Regions from separate parts of the Halomonas sp. HL-93 genome, predicted to be linked through region 2. Evidence: predicted binding sites of a transcription regulator. Region 2 holds the regulator's gene; each other region holds the start of a gene.
The links. Region 2 encodes sigma-54, which starts transcription at its own class of promoters, with help from an activator protein. Its sites were predicted from a motif close to TGGCACNNNNNTTGCTNT; they were not measured.

Region 1 (4,214 bases), 1.1 Mb from region 2:
GAACAGGGGCGTGGCTTTGCCGTTGTCGCCAGCGAAGTCCGCCAATTGGCTAGCCGCTCGGCGGCGGCAGCACAGGAAATTAAAACGCTAATTGATAACTCCGACGCCCAGGTCGTGCAAGGAAGTCGCCAAGTACGCGACACCGGCAGCGTGATTAGCGGTATCGTCGACAACATTAAGCAGCTTAATACGTTAGTGAAAGAAATCTCAGCGGCTACCAAGGAACAAAGCTATGGCATTGAGCAGGTCAACCAAGCTGTCACTCAGATGGATCAAATGACTCAGCAAAATGCCGGGCTGGTACAACAAAGTACCGGGGCAACACAACGTTTAGCAGACCTCAGCTTTGAATTACGCCAGCGGGTTGCACATTTCCAAATTGCCGGATCTCAAGCCTCTTCAACCCAGGCCCTGCCTTCCTCTCATCAGGGTTAATCACTAACCTTCAGTCTGGCTGGGCGCATCACCCATGATACGCCCAGCTAGCCCTCCCCTATCCGAATCAAAGCAACTTAAACATCGCCCTGATTATCCAGCTCCACGGCTTCGTGCATGCGCATGAGCAGGTCAGGGACGGCTGCCTGTACGCGGTTCCAACTGGGAATAAAGGGCCGTTCGCGGGGGTTATCCAGAAACAAATTACCTGCTTCCAACAGATTGCTAGCGAATAACTCAACGGCCTGCTCTTCGCTGTGACGATCAAGACTCAAACCGTTCATGGTGGCATCGTGATCGTAGGCCTCGATCAAGTCCAACGCCAGCCGGTAATAGGTTGCCTTAAGTGTGCGGAAATCTTCACTGCTGAACGTAATCCCCTGGGTGGCCAGTTTGCGATATAGCGCTTTGGCGATATCCAAGCTCATCCGATTCAGTCCGGCATCGGGGTTCTCTTCGCTGACCGGCTGGTGCTTATGGTCGTAGGCATCGGCAATGTCGACTTGGCAAAGCTGGCGCGGTGAGTAGTTTCGCTGAAGTTCAGAGAGAACGCCAATCTCAAGCCCCCAATCCGCTGGAATACGAATCCCCTCTAAAACGTCGCTGCGCATAGCAAATTCGCCCGAAAGCGGATAGCGGAAGCTATCCAAATAGTCGAGGTAAGGTAAGGGACCACATACGGTTTTAAGCGCTCGTAATAATGGCGTTACCATCAGGCGCGAGACGCGTCCGTTGAGCTTTCCTTCGGCAATGCGCGGGTAATAGCCCTTACAGAAGCTGTAGTTAAAGCGCGGGTGGGCAACCGGGTACATCAAGCGCGCCAACAGGCCTCGGTCATAAGTCAAAATATCGCAGTCGTGCAGCCCAACAACCGATGAACGACCAGAGGCCAGTATATAGCCTGCGCAATACCATACATTGCGGCCTTTCCCTGGTTCGAGCGAACCTAACCCGTGCTGTTCCAGCTCTGCATCCAACGCGCGTAAGCGAGGCCCATCGTTCCATAAAATACGTGTGTGCTGAGGCAAGCGTGAGAAGAACTCCCGCGCATATAAAAACTGCTCACGGTCGGCCCGATCCAGGCCAATCACGATCTCACCGAGATAAGGCACCTTAACCAGCTCATCGACAATGGCCGAAAGCGCCGGGCCTTCAAGCTCTGAAAATAACGAGGGCAGAATCAACCCCATCGGGCGGCGCCGGGCAAACTGACATAACTCCTTTTCCAACGCCTCAACCGGGCGACGCGTCAGGTTATGAAAATCGGTAATCACACCGTTTTGATGAAAATCACTCATGCGTTTGCCTCCTTTGCATCACGCGGATTGGCAGGGCTAAGCGCATCGCCCCACCAGTGGGACACCCCTTCAACCCAGCCCTCGGGGCCAGTGGCCTGCGTCCGGTAAAGATGAGGATTGCTTGGCTCTACCACCAAGTCATGACGACCTCGGATCACCACCGCCTGATCAACGGCGTTTAACATTGATACGTCGTTGGGGCCATCACCCAAACCAAGCGAAAGAGGGTCACGCCCACGTAGCGCTCGAAAGCGTCCAATTAGCCATGTGACCGCGCTACCCTTATCGGATGCGCTACCCATGACGTGGCAAAAGCGTCCGCCTTGGGTAAGTTGCAGGCCGTCGCCCTCCAGCGCGCAGCGGAATGTCTCAAGCGCTGTGTCGTCGTCGTGCCAAAGTAGCGGCTCGCTTCCCTCACGCTGGCGGGCTAATTTCGCCTGTGTTGCATCAAGGCCGGTCAGTCCAATTAGGTCGTCAAGGGTTAACTCACTCATGGGGGTAAAGCGCACCCCAAGTCGCTTACGCCAGACGCGCAGTCGGGCGCGAATAAAGCCTATATCAACGCTGGGCTGTTTAATCACCATCCCGTCACGTCCGTTTCCTGGTCGGTCCAGACGAGCATGGCACCAGCCAGGAGGAAGACCGATTACGGCGCCATTCTCGGCAATAAAGGGTGTTGCGGTTAGCCCCAGGGCCTCACGCAAGGGAAGTAACTCAGCACGAGTCTTACTGGTAACGGGGATGACGGGCACTTTCGCTTGTTTTAACTGGGCAAGCCATGCCTTTGCAGGGGTGGCGTCGTAGCTGTGGTGGTCAAGCAGGGAGCCATCTAGGTCGGTCACCACAAGGCGAGGTGGGCCTATATCATGCGCTCTATTATCGGGGGGCGCTGAAGCGCTGGCGTGTTCAAGCATGGCACAGCCTCTCTACTGCTAAGCGGTGGTCGCTCGTTATCGCACTAAATAAAGAAGGCGATAACAGCGTATCTCTTGCTTAGCACGATACGTGCCAATGCTGGTAACGCATTGATATCAATATAAGGAGTCGCAGCGCTGGCGGATGCTGCTAGGGAGTTGACGTAACGCCAAACTCTCCATGCACTTTTATAGTGCAATATCACGATACAAACTCATCAGAACTGCACCTTTAAGGCACCAACATGGTTTTACAATCAATTACAAAAAAACCAAGACAACCCTTGGCAGAGCCTTATAAATAGCTATACTGGAGTTGTACTCACTGGCAACCATGTACACCCCCCCCTTTGCCAGTGAGCTGCAGTGAGCCAAGCCCTTTATGCCCGCCTCCCCCGGCGGGCTTTTTTATGCGCTGGCGATGACAGGGAAAGTAAATTGAAAAATCAGCATTTATTCCACGTGTATTACCACTTCGACTCGGCGGTTACGCCCTCGTCCTTCGGAGGTGTCGTTATCTGCCAACGGTTGAGTAGCCGCCAGTCCAACGGCACGCAGGCGCTCTGTTGCCACCCCTGAAGCTTCCAACGCTTCCACAATGGCAATGGCCCGGGCGCTGGATAACGCCCAGTTGGACGAATATTCGGGTGTGTCAATGGTTTGACTATCGGTATGCCCTTCAACCCACACTTCCCCATCGTAACGCTGAATAGTATCGAGCAATGTGCCGATCAAGTCGCTACCGTCATCGGTTAACCCCGCATCTGCGGAAGGAAACAGCAGTTGGTCTTGCACCCGCAGACTAATACCCTCTTCAACTCGGGATACTTCCACCCCTTCTAAGTCGGGTAAATATGTTGAACGGTCAAGTTGTTCGTTGAGTGATAAGGCGCCATCAACGGCATCGTTGCTGATTTCTTCGACATTACTAGGCGGCTTATCCGTCAGCACCACCATGTAATTGACCAGAGGAAACGGCAACGGTGGTTGCTCAACAGGGGCCAGGGGCATCGGCAAACGCGGTTCAGGCAACGCTGCTAACGGTTCTAATATATCGTCAGGCATAGCGAGCAACGGGGGGACACCTCTCGTTGTGCGCGGTGGGCGTCCGGCCACCCCTTGAGCGGCCGTTATCGTACTGGCCAGCAATGGCCCCCCCAGCCAAGTCGCTTGGTTAAGTCGCTCATCCCGCGCATTCGCCAACGGTTCGGGCAATGGGACTTCAAGCGGCGGCGCAGGCGACTGAAAAACGGGGTCAGGAGGTGTTTCAGACGCAAACCAAGCCGGACTCGTGGCATCAGCCGCCGCGATAATGATTACAAACAGCGCTACCAGAAGCGTCATGATATCGATGTAGCTCACCATCCACACACTACCGCTGTCGTCTTCGCGGTACGGGGACATAAGCGAATCGTGGCGAGGTCCGCTGCGGTGATCTTCAAGCATCCGTGTGATTACTCATTCAAGTTTTTAACCCCGTGGCCGATCTAATGCAATATGTCACGCTAACCCTACGGTTATCGGTTTTAATGCGTGCCTGAAAGCACAAACCCTGTGTTATTAAAGA
Region 2 (4,214 bases):
CGCATCAATGCTAACCGCCAGATGGGTGCGTTCCCCCTGGTCGCGTAGCTCATCAATCAGCGAGTCCAGTAGCATGGCTGGCAAATTATCAATGGCGTAATAGCCCAAATCTTCCAGCGCCTGTAAGGCAATTGATTTGCCTGACCCGGATCGTCCACTAATAATGACGAGTTGCATGAAGGCTCTCTTGCTTGCGGTCAAGTGACGTGGGTAACCAGCCAGATTAAGACGTTAACTCAATCTATACCCACCGGACGTGCCAGCGGGTTACTGACTGGCTGCTTGGTCGCGTATCTTGGCGGAGATGAGATCCAGCAATTCACGTTGACTGCCCGTTTTGCGTAGCTGCTGGCGTGTGTCGGCGTCGTTCATGATGGAAGCGACTTGGCCCAGCAAGGCCAAATGCGTGTCGTCCGCTTCTTCGGGCACAAGTAGGACAAACACCAAATCCACCGGATCGCCGTCAATTGCATCGAAGTCGACCGCTTCATTGAGTTTGAGAAAGCCCGCGATAGGCGATTCACAGTGTGGGCTTCGCGCATGAGGAATCGCCACACCGTTGCCAATTCCCGTGCTGCCCAGGCGTTCACGCCCAATCAAGCGACTGAATACTTCCTGGCTATCGAGGCTTGGGATGTTTTGCGCGATGAAGGTGCTGAAAAACTCCAGCACCCGTTTTTTGCTGCCCCCAGGCACATCGTAGAGAACGCGCTCCGGGGGGAGGATAGTGGCCAACGTCATTGAATTAACGCACGCCTGCGCCTTGGGCGCGGGCTTGTGCTTTTTCCTTATGCTTAACGAGTTGCCTATCGATTTTGTCCGCTAGGGCGTCAATGGCGGCGTACATATCATTATCAAGGGCTTCGGCGTGCAAGTCAGCACCTGCTGCGTGCAACGTGCAGGCCGCCTGTTGGCGCTCTTTTTCAACCGAAAGCGTTACCTGCACGGTGGTAATGTTGTCGTAATGGCGCTCGACGCGTTCCAACTTTTCGTTGACATAGTCACGCAAGGCGTCAGTCAGTTCCACATGATGACCGGTGATATTGACTTGCATTGACGTACTCCTTATCCATCGGACTGTTCTTCGATTGTAACCCTTTTTGCCGTTAAGCAAAGCCCTTGTGATGAGTTTCCGTTTATCTAACGCAAACGACGTCGCTCGCTGGATGAGGGAATGCCCATGCCTTCTCGATATTTGGCGACAGTGCGGCGTGCCACGTGGATGCCGACGTCTTCAAGTAGAGTCACTAAACGGCTGTCCGACAGTGGTTTGCCGGAGGGCTCTTCCTGAATTAATTTTTTGAGCCGTGCACGAATCGCCGTACTGGAGTGGCTGTCACCGTCTTGACCGCTTATTTGGCTGGAGAAGAAGTATTTAAGCTCGAAAATACCCCTTGGGGTATGGATGAATTTCTGGGTGGTGACGCGAGAAATCGTCGATTCGTGCATCTCTACCGCATCCGCAATATCCGCCAGAATAAGCGGCTTCATGGCTTCTTCGCCCTGCTCTAAAAAGCCGATTTGGCGAGTGATGATTTCGCGGCCGACACGCAGTAGCGTGTCGTTGCGGCTGGAGAGGCTTTTGATCAGCCAGCGGGCTTCCTGTAAGTGGTCTTTGAGGAATTGGTTATCCTGACTTTTGTCGGCGCGCTTAATCAGGCTGGCGTAGTCGGGTTGAATCCTGAGCTTAGGCAGCGCCTCTGGATTGAGTTCGAGGTGCCAGCCTTCGTTATCGTGGCGAACCACTAGATCGGGGATCACATAGCTGTCGTCAGTGGCGCTATAAGCGCTGCCTGGGCGCGGGTCAAGGCTGCGGATGAGCTGGACGACCTCGTCTAGCTGCGCATCGTCGAGACTTAATCGTCGCTTGAGTAGACGTTGATCATTTTTGCCCAAGGCTTCCAGAAACTGGCGCACCAAACGCCGCGCGGGAATCAATAACGGCGTATCGTCGGGTAGCGTGGCGAGTTGTAGCATCAGGCACTCGCGAAGATCACGGGCGAACACGCCGGTGGGCTCAAACTGTTGAAGCCGTAACAAGATGGTTTCAACCTCACGCTGGCTGAGCCCTTCCACGCCTTGGGCGCGCAGCCCTTCGCGGATATCGTTGAGTGGCTGGGTGAGGTAGCCGTTTGTATCGAGAGCATCAATCAGGCTCTCGGCAACCAGCTGTTCGCGGCTGCTTAAATCGGTCATGGCCAGTTGCCAGAGGAGGTGGCCGTGTAGGCTTTGCCCCGCCGCTTGGCGTTCAAAGTCAGGGCCCTCACCACTCGAGCTGCCGGTACTGCCCGTGTCCTGGTAGGTATCCGACCAGTCACTGTCGACGGAGAGCTCTGTGGGGATGCTGTCTGCCCATTCGGCTTCTTCCGGCTCGCTGGCGGCTTGTTCGCTGAACTCATCCTCCTGCTCAAGCATGGGGTTGGCGTCCAGCGCTTGCTGAATTTCCTGGCGTAAATCGAGCGTTGATAGCTGCAGCAGAGCAATTGCCTGCTGCAGCTGAGGTGTCATGGTGAGCTGGGTGCCAATTCGCAGTTGAAGAGAAGCTTTCATGACCATCAGAGAACCATTCGGTTATCGGAAAGCATCCACCCTAGTGCGAGTTTTGTTTTGGTGCAAGTGCAATAAGCATGCCACCGGCAATAAATATGCCATTGATAGCTTTACAGACGGAAATCAGCGCCTAAGTAAACGTCGCGCACTTCTTGATTGTCAAGAATGGCGTTTGGTGTGCCGCTGGCAATAATGTGGCCATCGCCGACAATGTAGGCGATGTCGCATATATCCAGCGTTTCACGCACGTTGTGGTCGGTGATCAATACGCCAATGCCCCGGTCCTTCAATGCGCGGATAATCGACTTGATGTCGCCCACTGAAATAGGGTCTACGCCCGCGAAGGGTTCATCGAGCAGAATAAATGCAGGCTCAGTGGCCAGTGACCTAGCGATTTCGACGCGCCGCCGTTCACCACCCGATAGGCTCATGCCCATATTGTCGCGGATATGGGTGATATGAAAATCCTCTAGCAGTGTTTCCAGACGAGCTTCGCGTCCGGCGCGGTCCAGGTCGCTTCGGGTCTGCAAAATGGCCATGATGTTATCGGCGACGGAAAGCTTGCGGAAAATCGACGCTTCTTGAGGTAAGTAGCCAATGCCTGCCTTGGCGCGCTCGTGCATAGGGGCGCGAGAAAGATCAAGGGTGTCGATGCCGACGCTGCCTGCATCTGCCTTGACCAAGCCGACAATCATATAGAACGAGGTGGTTTTACCCGCGCCGTTGGGGCCAAGCAAACCCACAATGCTGCCTTGGGAGATGTCCAGGTTAATATCTTTTACGACGCGTCGGCGCTTATAGCTTTTTGCCAAATGGCGGGCGTGTAGCGTTCGAGTTGCGCTTTCGGCGGCAGCTACCATCGGGCTCTCCTTAGTCTTCGGGTTGCAGCGTCATGCGGATGCGTTGCGGCTCTTGGTTCTCAACATCGGAACGCGCTTCGACGACCTCGCGGTCGATGAAATAATCCAAACGTCCGCCGGTGAAGCGGTCGCCTTGTTGAATGATTTCTGCCTGGTCAATCAACTCAACCCGGCGCTCGGCGACGTGATAAATCACGCGCCGGCCCCAGCCTTCTATCGGGCCATCTTGGTCCTCGGGTTGCTGACGTAAATAGGCGCGATCACCCAGTGCCGTCGCCCGCGAGAGCTCGCCTTCTTCGTTACGTTGGATTTCAACTTCATCGCCTCTGATCAGCATATCTCCCTGGCGAACCTCTACGTCGCCGGTGTAAACCGCCGTACCGGCACGTTGGTCAAGGTCAAGCTGATCGGCTTCGACTTCAACCGGTTGCTGTTGCTGGTGATTATCCGCCAGCGCATAAAAAGGGACTAAGCAGGCAGCGGCAACCGCCGTGTAGATAAACGCTTTCATGTTTTATTCCTGTCCAGGTTGCGTCTCTGGGGGGTGGTGGCCTTGAACGTTATCTTCAAGCCTCACCTCATCCTCGTTTAGCCATGCATCCATCCGCTGCGCCGTTGTTCGCTGGGGCGGTTGCTGGAGTAGCACGTGGGTGTCACTCCATGCATGGGCGTTTTTCCCTTCATAGTGCAGGACATCTGTATCGAGTTGCCAGCCCTCTTCGGGTGCTATGAGCTTGGCATTGCCGGAAAGCGTCAGTTCCTGGGAGCGAGTGTTAAGCGTGCCCACCTCTGACGTGGCGTTCC
Region 3 (4,214 bases), 1.3 Mb from region 2:
TGATGGCTCCTCCATCAACGGCTGGAAAGGCATTAACGAATCCGACATGATTTTGCGTCCGGAAGACGGCACTGCCTACCTCGACCCGTTCACCGAAGACGCTACGCTGGTGCTACGTTGTGACATCATCGAGCCGGCGACCATGCAGGGCTACGATCGTGACCCACGCTCTATTGCCAAGCGTGCTGAGGCTTACTTACAGTCAACCGGTCTTGGCGACACCGCTTTCTTTGGTCCGGAGCCTGAGTTCTTTATTTTTGACGAAGTTCACTGGAAATCCGACATCCAGGGCGCCATGTACAAAATCACCTCTGAAGAAGGTGCATGGGCCACGGATAGCCAGGTAGAAGGCGGCAATTTAGGCCACCGCCCGCGCGTTAAAGGCGGCTACTTCCCGGTTCCGCCGGTAGACAGCTTCCATGATATCCGCGGTGCGATGTGTAATACCCTGGAGGCCATCGGCCAGTCGGTAGAAGTTCATCACCACGAAGTATCTAATGCCGGTCAGAACGAAATCGGCGTTAAGTTTAATACGCTGGTGAAGAAAGCCGACGAAGTGCAGGAAATGAAGTACGTGATCCACAATGTGGCGCACGCCTACGGCAAAACCGCTACCTTCATGCCAAAACCGCTGGTTGGCGATAACGGCTCTGGTATGCACGTTCACCAGTCGTTCTGGAAAGACGGTAACAACCAGTTCGCAGGTGATGAGTACGCGGGTCTTTCCGAGATGGCGCTGTACTATATTGGCGGTATCATCAAGCACGCCCGTGCACTGAACGCCTTCACTAATGCCTCTACCAACTCTTACAAGCGTTTGGTACCGGGCTTCGAAGCGCCGGTCATGTTGGCTTACAGTGCCCGTAACCGTTCGGCGTCGATTCGTATTCCGTATACGGCCAGCCCGAAAGGCAAGCGTGTTGAAACGCGCTTCCCTGATCCGACGGCTAACCCGTACCTGGCCTTCGCAGCGATGCTGATGGCCGGTATCGACGGTATCAAGAACAAGATCCACCCTGGCGATGCCATGGACAAAAATCTCTACGATCTGCCGCCGGAAGAAGGTAAATCGGTACCCACCGTGGCGAGCAGCCTGGATCAGGCGCTGGAAGCGCTGGACACCGATCGTGCATTCTTGACCGAAGGTGGCGTGTTCACCGACGAAATGATCGATGCCTACATCGAACTCAAAATGGAAGACGTGGAGCGTATTCGCATGACCACGCACCCGGTTGAGTTTGATATGTACTATAGCTGCTAAGAACAGCTGCTAATCTCACCTATGTGGTGCTGATAAGCCTAAACCCCGCCACGGCGGGGTTTTTTTGTTTAGGGGGACGCATGTGGCGCAAGGCGTTAATGAGGCAGGCTAGGGTGTACTGGGTAGCTGGCTTTGCTCTGCTGTTGGCGGCGGTGGCCGTGAACACGGCAGCCTCGTCGACGGTTTACCGAGCCGTGGATGAAAACGGCAACGTTACCTTTTCCGACACGCCAAGTGGCGGTGGCGAAGCGCTAGAGCTTGCCCCGCTGCCTGGATTGCCAAGCCAGTACGCGGATAGGCAAGAAAAGCCGCCTGCCGCCACATCGCCAGGTCAGCCCTTTATGCCCTACGATCGCTTTCAGATTCGCTCGCCTAGCGCGGGTGCTGAGGTGGACGCTAACACACCGGTGACGTTGAGTATTGCGCCTCAGCTTCGCGATGATCATCAGGTACAGCTACGCGTTAATGGCGAGCTTAGCCAGTCGGCGCTGCATAGCAATGTGTTCTGGCTGGCGAACCTGCCCGCCGGTCGGCATCAGCTTCAGGCGGAGCTATTGGATAGCCAAGGGCGTCGCCAGCATCGCACAACAGCGGTGACAATCGAAGTGGCAGATTAGCGCGAATGCGCCATTATGGTGCATAAGAAATCGGTGAGGGCACTGACCTGCGCTAAAACGGCACGCCATGCACCGCTACGCGGCGCAAGTGCCGTGCAGATCAGCGCGGAGGCATATTTGGCGCGCTTTTTGCAGTTCCCTCTACATCTTTCCAGCGGAAGGCTGAACCAAGATAATGGATGAGGCGACTTTGCAAGACATCACCATGCACCAACGTTTACTTGAACACCTTACGACGGCGGTGCTACTGCTGGATGGACGGCTTAACGTGTGCTGGATGAATCCCGCCGCTGAGGCGTTGCTGGCGGTTAGCCTGAGCCGTGTGCAAGGCATGAGCCTCGACGGGCTGCTGGGCGGTGATGAAAGCATTGATGACGTGCTGGCCAAGGCCCGGGATGCGTTTCATCCCTTTACCCAGCGCGAGGCGCGCATTACGCCGCTGAATAGTGAGACGCTGACCGTCGATTATACGGTGACGCCGCTCTCCGAGACGGAGTTATTGCTAGAGGTCGAGCCGCGTGATCGGCTGATGCAGATTTCCCGCGAGGAAGCGCTAACCACTCGCCAGGAAACCATCAAGGTACTGGCCCGCGGCCTCGCCCACGAAGTGAAAAACCCGCTGGGCGGCATTCGCGGGGCGGCGCAGTTGCTGGAGCGCGATCTCGACAACCCGTCGCTGCGCGAATATACCCACATCATTGTAGAAGAGGTCGACCGGCTGCGGGATCTGGTGGATTCCATGCTGGGCCCGAACTACATCGTCAAGCACGAGCCGGTCAACATCCACAAGGTACTGGAACGTGTTCGTTCGCTGTTGATCGCCGAGCACCCACACGTTGATATCCAACGCGATTACGACCCCAGCCTGCCGGATTTATCCGGTGATGAATCCCAGATGATCCAGGCGGTATTGAACGTGGCGCGCAATGCGGTGCAGGCGATGAGCGATGCCCAGACTCAACAGCCGACGCTTGTGCTGCGCACCCGTGCGCGTCGCCAGTTCACCCTGGGAGCCGAACGACATCGCCTGGTTAGCGAAGTAGGCGTGATTGATAACGGCCCCGGCATTCCCAGTGCGCTGCAAGAAACCCTGTTTTATCCGATGGTGTCAGGCCGCGCCGAAGGTAGCGGGCTTGGCCTGTCAATCGCCCAATCCATTTTGCACCAACATCAAGGACTGATCGAATGCGACTCACGCCCCGGACACACCGAATTTCGTTTATTGATTCCATTGGTTATTAATTCCACCGGAGAAGCGTCATGACTGAGCCTGCCCGTAATGATGTTGCGCGGGTCGTCATTGTTGACGATGATCGCGCGATTCGCTGGGTACTTGAACGCGCGCTGGCGCAACCCGATCTTGAGGTTGAATGTATCGAACGGGCCGACACAGCCCTTTCGCGCTTGCTCGAAAGCCCGCCGGATGTACTCGTCACTGATATTCGCATGCCGGGGATCGATGGCCTGGATTTAATGGGGCGTGTGCGTGAGGCGCACCCCGATTTACCGGTCATTGTGATGACCGCACACTCCGATTTGGATAGCGCGGTGGCCTCCTATCAAGGCGGTGCATTCGAGTATCTGCCCAAGCCATTTGACGTTGATGAGGCCCTGGCTTTGGTGCGCCGCGCCATTGCGCATGCCCGTGAACGTCAGCGCCCGGTCAGCGTGCCAGAAGGGCTCAATGCGGAAATTATCGGCGAAGCGCCCGCCATGCAAGAGGTGTTCCGCGCGATTGGGCGGCTTTCTCACTCGCACATTACCGTACTGATCAACGGCGAATCGGGCACCGGTAAAGAGCGTGTTGCCGAGGCGCTACACCAGCACAGCCCCCGCCAAGGCAAGCCTTTTATTGCGCTGAACATGGCGGCGATTCCGCGTGACTTGATCGAGTCGGAGCTGTTCGGCCACGAGAAGGGGGCGTTTACCGGTGCGACGTCGCAGCGCCAGGGCCGCTTTGAACAAGCCAATGGTGGCACGCTGTTTTTAGATGAAATTGGCGATATGCCCGCCGAAACGCAAACGCGTTTGCTGCGTGTACTGGCCGACGGCGAGTTTTACCGGGTGGGGGGGCATACGCCAACGAAGGTCGATGTGCGCATTATCGCGGCCACCCACCAGAACCTTGAGTTACTGGTAGAAGATGGACGCTTCCGTGAAGACTTGTTCCACCGTCTAAACGTTATCCGCATTCACTTGCCGAAGCTTGCCGAACGACGCGAGGATATTCCGCGGCTGACGAGTCATTTCTTGGCCGAAGCGGCCAAAGAGCTGTCCACCGATATCAAAGTATTAACCCCTGAAGCCGAAGCCCACCTCACGCGCTTGCCCTGGCC
Region 4 (4,214 bases), 1.9 Mb from region 2:
TCTGACCTATTCCCGAAAGTGCTGGGCAGCTTGCTTGCGCTACTCTCGGTCTGCCTATTCTTTGAAAAGCCTGCGGCGCAGGAAGAGGATGATGAGCCGGAAGACACCACCCAGCATGGTCCGTTCTGGCTCTCTCCCTGGGGGCGGGTGATCGTGACCTCAGTAGCCATTGCTGTCTATGCTGCCTTGCTGGTGCCGCTGGGGTTTGTGCTGGCCTCCGGACTGCTCTCTGTGGGCTTAACACATTATTACGGCTATCGTCGCCACAGTATTAATATCGCCTGTTCACTGAGTGTTGTGCTGGGTCTTTACCTAGTCATGACGAAAGTGATGGACGTCTATTTGCCGACCGGTGTGCTGCCGTTTTAACTGAGCCGTTTGAGTCGACTCGCATGGTGGGTCGTCGGGAGTAAATCCTATGGAAGCGTTTAATAATCTTATGTACGGCTTTGGCATCGCGCTTGAGCCGATCAATATCGCCTATGTTTTTGCCGGTGTGTTTGCCGGGACGATTATCGGTATGCTGCCGGGGCTGGGGCCGATCAGCGCGTTGGCCCTGATGATTCCGATTACCTTTTCCATGGACCCTTCCTCAGGACTTATCTTGATGGCCGGGGTTTATTATGGGGCTATTTTTGGCGGTTCTACGTCGTCGATTCTGCTTAACGCCCCTGGCGTGGCGGGCACCGTGGCGACCTCGTTTGACGGTTACCCGATGGCTAAAAAAGGTCAGGCGGGTAAAGCCCTGGCGATTGCAGCCTACGCCTCTTTTACCGGCGGAACGGTGTCGGTTATTTTCCTGATGTTAGTGGCCCCGCTGCTTTCCAAAGTAGCAGTTAGCTTTGGCCCACCGGAATATTTTGCACTAATGGCACTGGGCCTGACCGCCGTGGTATCGCTGTCGGATAAATCGCTGGTCAAGGGGCTGATTGCCGCCGTGGTGGGGGTGATCATTTCGATTGTGGGCATTGATATGCAGACCGGCACGGAGCGTTTCACGTTCGGTTCCGCCCACCTGTTGGATGGCATTGATTTTCTGGTGGTCGCACTGGGTGTTTTTGCCCTGGCCGAGGTGTTTTACATGCTGCTGCGCGGTGGTGGCGGTAAGGAAAAGCCACGCAACGCCATTGGCTCGTTAAAGCTTTCGCGGGCTGAAGTGAAGGAAATCGCGGGCCCGGTAGGTCGCAGCTCGGTGCTCGGGTTTTTCACTGGGGTGCTTCCAGGGGCTGGGGCCACCATTGGCTCGTTTTTGGGCTACAGCATGGAGAAGCGTCTGGCCAAAGATGGCGACACCTTTGGGACCGGTAATATTAAAGGCGTGGCCGCCCCTGAGGCCGCCAACAACGCTGCCTGTACCGGGTCCTTTGTGCCGCTGCTCACCCTTGGTGTGCCCGGCTCGGGTACCACGGCGGTCTTGCTGGGTGCACTTTTGGTGATGGGCGTTAACCCAGGGCCGGCGATGATGGAGCAGCGCCCCGATGTGTTCTGGGGGGTCGTTGCGAGTATGTACATCGGCAACATCTTCCTGCTGGTGCTCAACCTGCCGCTGATTCCGCTGATCGCCAAGATACTCGACCTGCCACGCCCGCTGCTGCTGTCGATGATTCTTATCTTCTGCATGATTGGTGTTTATGGGCTGAGCTTTAGCGTGTTCGATCTGTTCCTACTGCTTGGCTTCGGCCTGATCGGTTTGGGTATGCGACTGTTTGGCTTCCCGGCAGCGCCATTGATTCTGGCGCTGATTCTAGGCAGCCTGATGGAAGAGTCCATGCGCCGCGCGCTGCAAATCTCCGGCGGCGATTGGGGCATCTTTATCGCTAAGCCGATTTCTCTGGGATTGTTGTCCTTGGCATTGCTCTCACTGTTCATGCCGCTGGTGAAGAAGCTCCGCAAACGCAAGGCGGTAAATAGCTAGGAAGGTATGACCAGATACGTTATCCAGCTAAGTTTGTGCATAACGTATACGTGTTAGGTAAAGCGCCCTGGGTGGTCCCTGGGGCGCTTTTTTAATGGGCGCCCGCTGATGGTGCGTTGAATGCTATTGGTGCATGGTTAGCGTGCGCTGATGGAGTGTGGGTGCGCTATTCTAGTGCATTTAGGCATTTTTGACTTTTTAAGCGTTAGCTTAAATAACTGATTATGCTTTTATAAATCGGCAATGTGCCACTCTGGCGCAACCCTTGCAAAAACTTGTTGCTAGTAGACGTATACCAGCGTTTTGCGCTTGGCATACGAGACCAATAAACAAGCCCCCAGCATAAGGGGTGCAAGGAGATTCAAGTGACCACTTTCCTACGCAAGACACACCCTAAGACCTCCCAAGTGTTCTCAACTGCCCTGCTAACCGCCGCTGTGATGGGGGCCAGCACGCAGGCCATCGCGCAGGACGATGACCCGATTAAAGTGGGTATTCTGCACTCCCTCTCTGGAACTATGGCGATCAGCGAGACGGTTCTTAAAGATACCGTTGAGCTGTTGATTGAACAGCAAAATGAAGAAGGCGGTCTGCTAGGCCGTGATATTGAAGCGGTAGTGGTGGACCCGGCTTCCGACTGGCCGCTATTTGCCGAGCGTGCCCGCGAGCTGCTTGAGCAGGAAGAGGTCGATGTCATCTTCGGCAACTGGACCTCGGTATCGCGCAAGTCGGTACTGCCGGTGGTGGAAGAACTCAACGGTCTGCTGTTCTACCCGGTGCAGTATGAAGGCGAAGAGTCTTCGGAAAACGTCTTCTACACCGGCGCCGCTCCCAACCAGCAGGCGATTCCAGCGGTTAACTATCTGAAAAATGAAGTGGGCGTGGAGCGTTGGGTGTTGGCCGGTACCGACTACGTTTACCCGCGTACTACCAACCGTATCCTCGAAGCCTATCTGAAAGAAGAATTTGGCGTGGCCGATGAAGACATCATGGTCAACTACACGCCCTTTGGTCACTCCGATTGGCAGAATATCGTCTCGGAAATCGGCCGCTTCGGCAGCGAAGGTAAGAAAACCGCCGTGGTCTCCACGGTTAACGGCGATGCCAACGTGCCGTTCTACCGCGAGCTAGGTAACCAGGGCATCGACGCGGCGGATATTCCTGTGGTTGCTTTCTCGGTAGGCGAGCAGGAACTGACCGGGATCGATACCGCACCGCTGGTCGGCCACCTGGCGGCCTGGAACTACTTCATGAGCGTGGATAGTGACGCCAACTACGACTTTATCGACGCCTGGATTGAGCATACCGGCGAAGACGACGCCGTGACCAACGACCCGATGGAAGCCCACTACATCGGCTTCAACATGTGGGTAGAGGCCGTGGAGAAAGCCGGTACAACCGATGTAGATGCGGTCAAGGAAGCGATTATTGGTGTGACCGTGCCCAACCTGTCGGGCGGTTCAGCGGCGATGATGCCTAACCACCACATCACCAAGCCGGTCATGATCGGGGAAATTCAGGATGACGGTCAGTTCGCCGTGGTTTGGGAAACACCCTCTACCGTTGCGGGCGATGCGTGGTCGGACTACCTGCCGGGCTCGCGGGACTTGATCAGCGACTGGCGTAAGCCGATGGAATGCGGCAACTACAACGTGGCGGAAAACCGCTGCATGGGCAGCGATGCCGAAGAGCAAGCGGAAGAAGCGCTCTCTGAGGATTAATGTCCTGGGGGCGGCGTTCAGCCGCCCCTGCGTTGTTTTATCCGCTCACCTCATCCATTTACCTATGCGTCGCGTTGTGTTTGGCGACGTGTAGGGCACGCCACTCAAAGGATTAACCCATGAGGATCCCTTGCTATTCGTGGACGCCACGCGTCATGACAAGGATCGTCACCTGTCTCTTCATCAGCCTACTGGCCTGGCTACCCATGACGGTTCAGGCGCAGGAAGACGATGGTCAAGCCCTGCTGGAGGCGTTGGATACGCGCTCATTTGACGATAAATCAGAAGCTATTACCGCCATTATCGAAAGCGAGCACGAGCGTGCCGACGAGTGGCTGCAGGCGCTTCTGGACAGCGATTTACAGCGCCTGAAAGACGACGGCCGCTTCGTGATCGCAGTTGACAGTGCGGGGCTGGATGTCTCGATAGAAGACGCCTTAACCGGCGAGTCGATGGACGATGTGACCCGCCGCGACCTGGACCGCCTGACCATCAACAATGCGCTGCGAAGCCAGTTGCGCTCGGCGATTTCGCTGGTGGAGTTGTACGCTGGTGACCGCGACGCCCGCCTGGATGCG

Region 1: GA0071314_RS06070 (HAD-IIB family hydrolase) is a predicted target of sigma-54. The motif match lies at 2,727-2,744, and genes of this name have one in related genera.
Region 3: glnL (nitrogen regulation protein NR(II)) is a predicted target of sigma-54. The motif match lies at 1,997-2,014, and genes of this name have one in related genera.
Region 4: urtA (urea ABC transporter substrate-binding protein) is a predicted target of sigma-54. The motif match lies at 2,170-2,187, and genes of this name have one in related genera.

Annotation. Positions count from the first base shown of each region.
Region 1 covers NZ_LT593974.1:1,342,934-1,347,147, reverse strand. The annotation lists gene GA0071314_RS06080 (methyl-accepting chemotaxis protein) at 1-435, shown strand, start outside; gene GA0071314_RS06075 (glycosyl transferase) at 513-1,733, opposite strand; gene GA0071314_RS06070 (HAD-IIB family hydrolase) at 1,730-2,647, opposite strand; gene GA0071314_RS06065 (OmpA family protein) at 3,101-4,051, opposite strand.
Region 2 covers NZ_LT593974.1:2,446,984-2,451,197, reverse strand. The annotation lists gene rapZ (RNase adapter RapZ) at 1-177, opposite strand, end outside; gene GA0071314_RS11420 (PTS sugar transporter subunit IIA) at 268-741, opposite strand; gene hpf (ribosome hibernation-promoting factor, HPF/YfiA family) at 746-1,054, opposite strand; gene GA0071314_RS11410 (RNA polymerase factor sigma-54) at 1,141-2,556, opposite strand; gene lptB (LPS export ABC transporter ATP-binding protein) at 2,661-3,410, opposite strand; gene lptA (lipopolysaccharide transport periplasmic protein LptA) at 3,421-3,921, opposite strand; gene lptC (LPS export ABC transporter periplasmic protein LptC) at 3,925-4,214, opposite strand, start outside.
Region 3 covers NZ_LT593974.1:3,740,543-3,744,756, reverse strand. The annotation lists gene glnA (glutamate--ammonia ligase) at 1-1,261, shown strand, start outside; gene GA0071314_RS17330 (DUF4124 domain-containing protein) at 1,342-1,878, shown strand; gene glnL (nitrogen regulation protein NR(II)) at 2,084-3,142, shown strand; gene ntrC (nitrogen regulation protein NR(I)) at 3,139-4,214, shown strand, end outside.
Region 4 covers NZ_LT593974.1:162,265-166,478, forward strand. The annotation lists gene GA0071314_RS00755 (tripartite tricarboxylate transporter TctB family protein) at 1-369, shown strand, start outside; gene GA0071314_RS00760 (tripartite tricarboxylate transporter permease) at 419-1,915, shown strand; gene urtA (urea ABC transporter substrate-binding protein) at 2,281-3,636, shown strand; gene urtB (urea ABC transporter permease subunit UrtB) at 3,792-4,214, shown strand, end outside.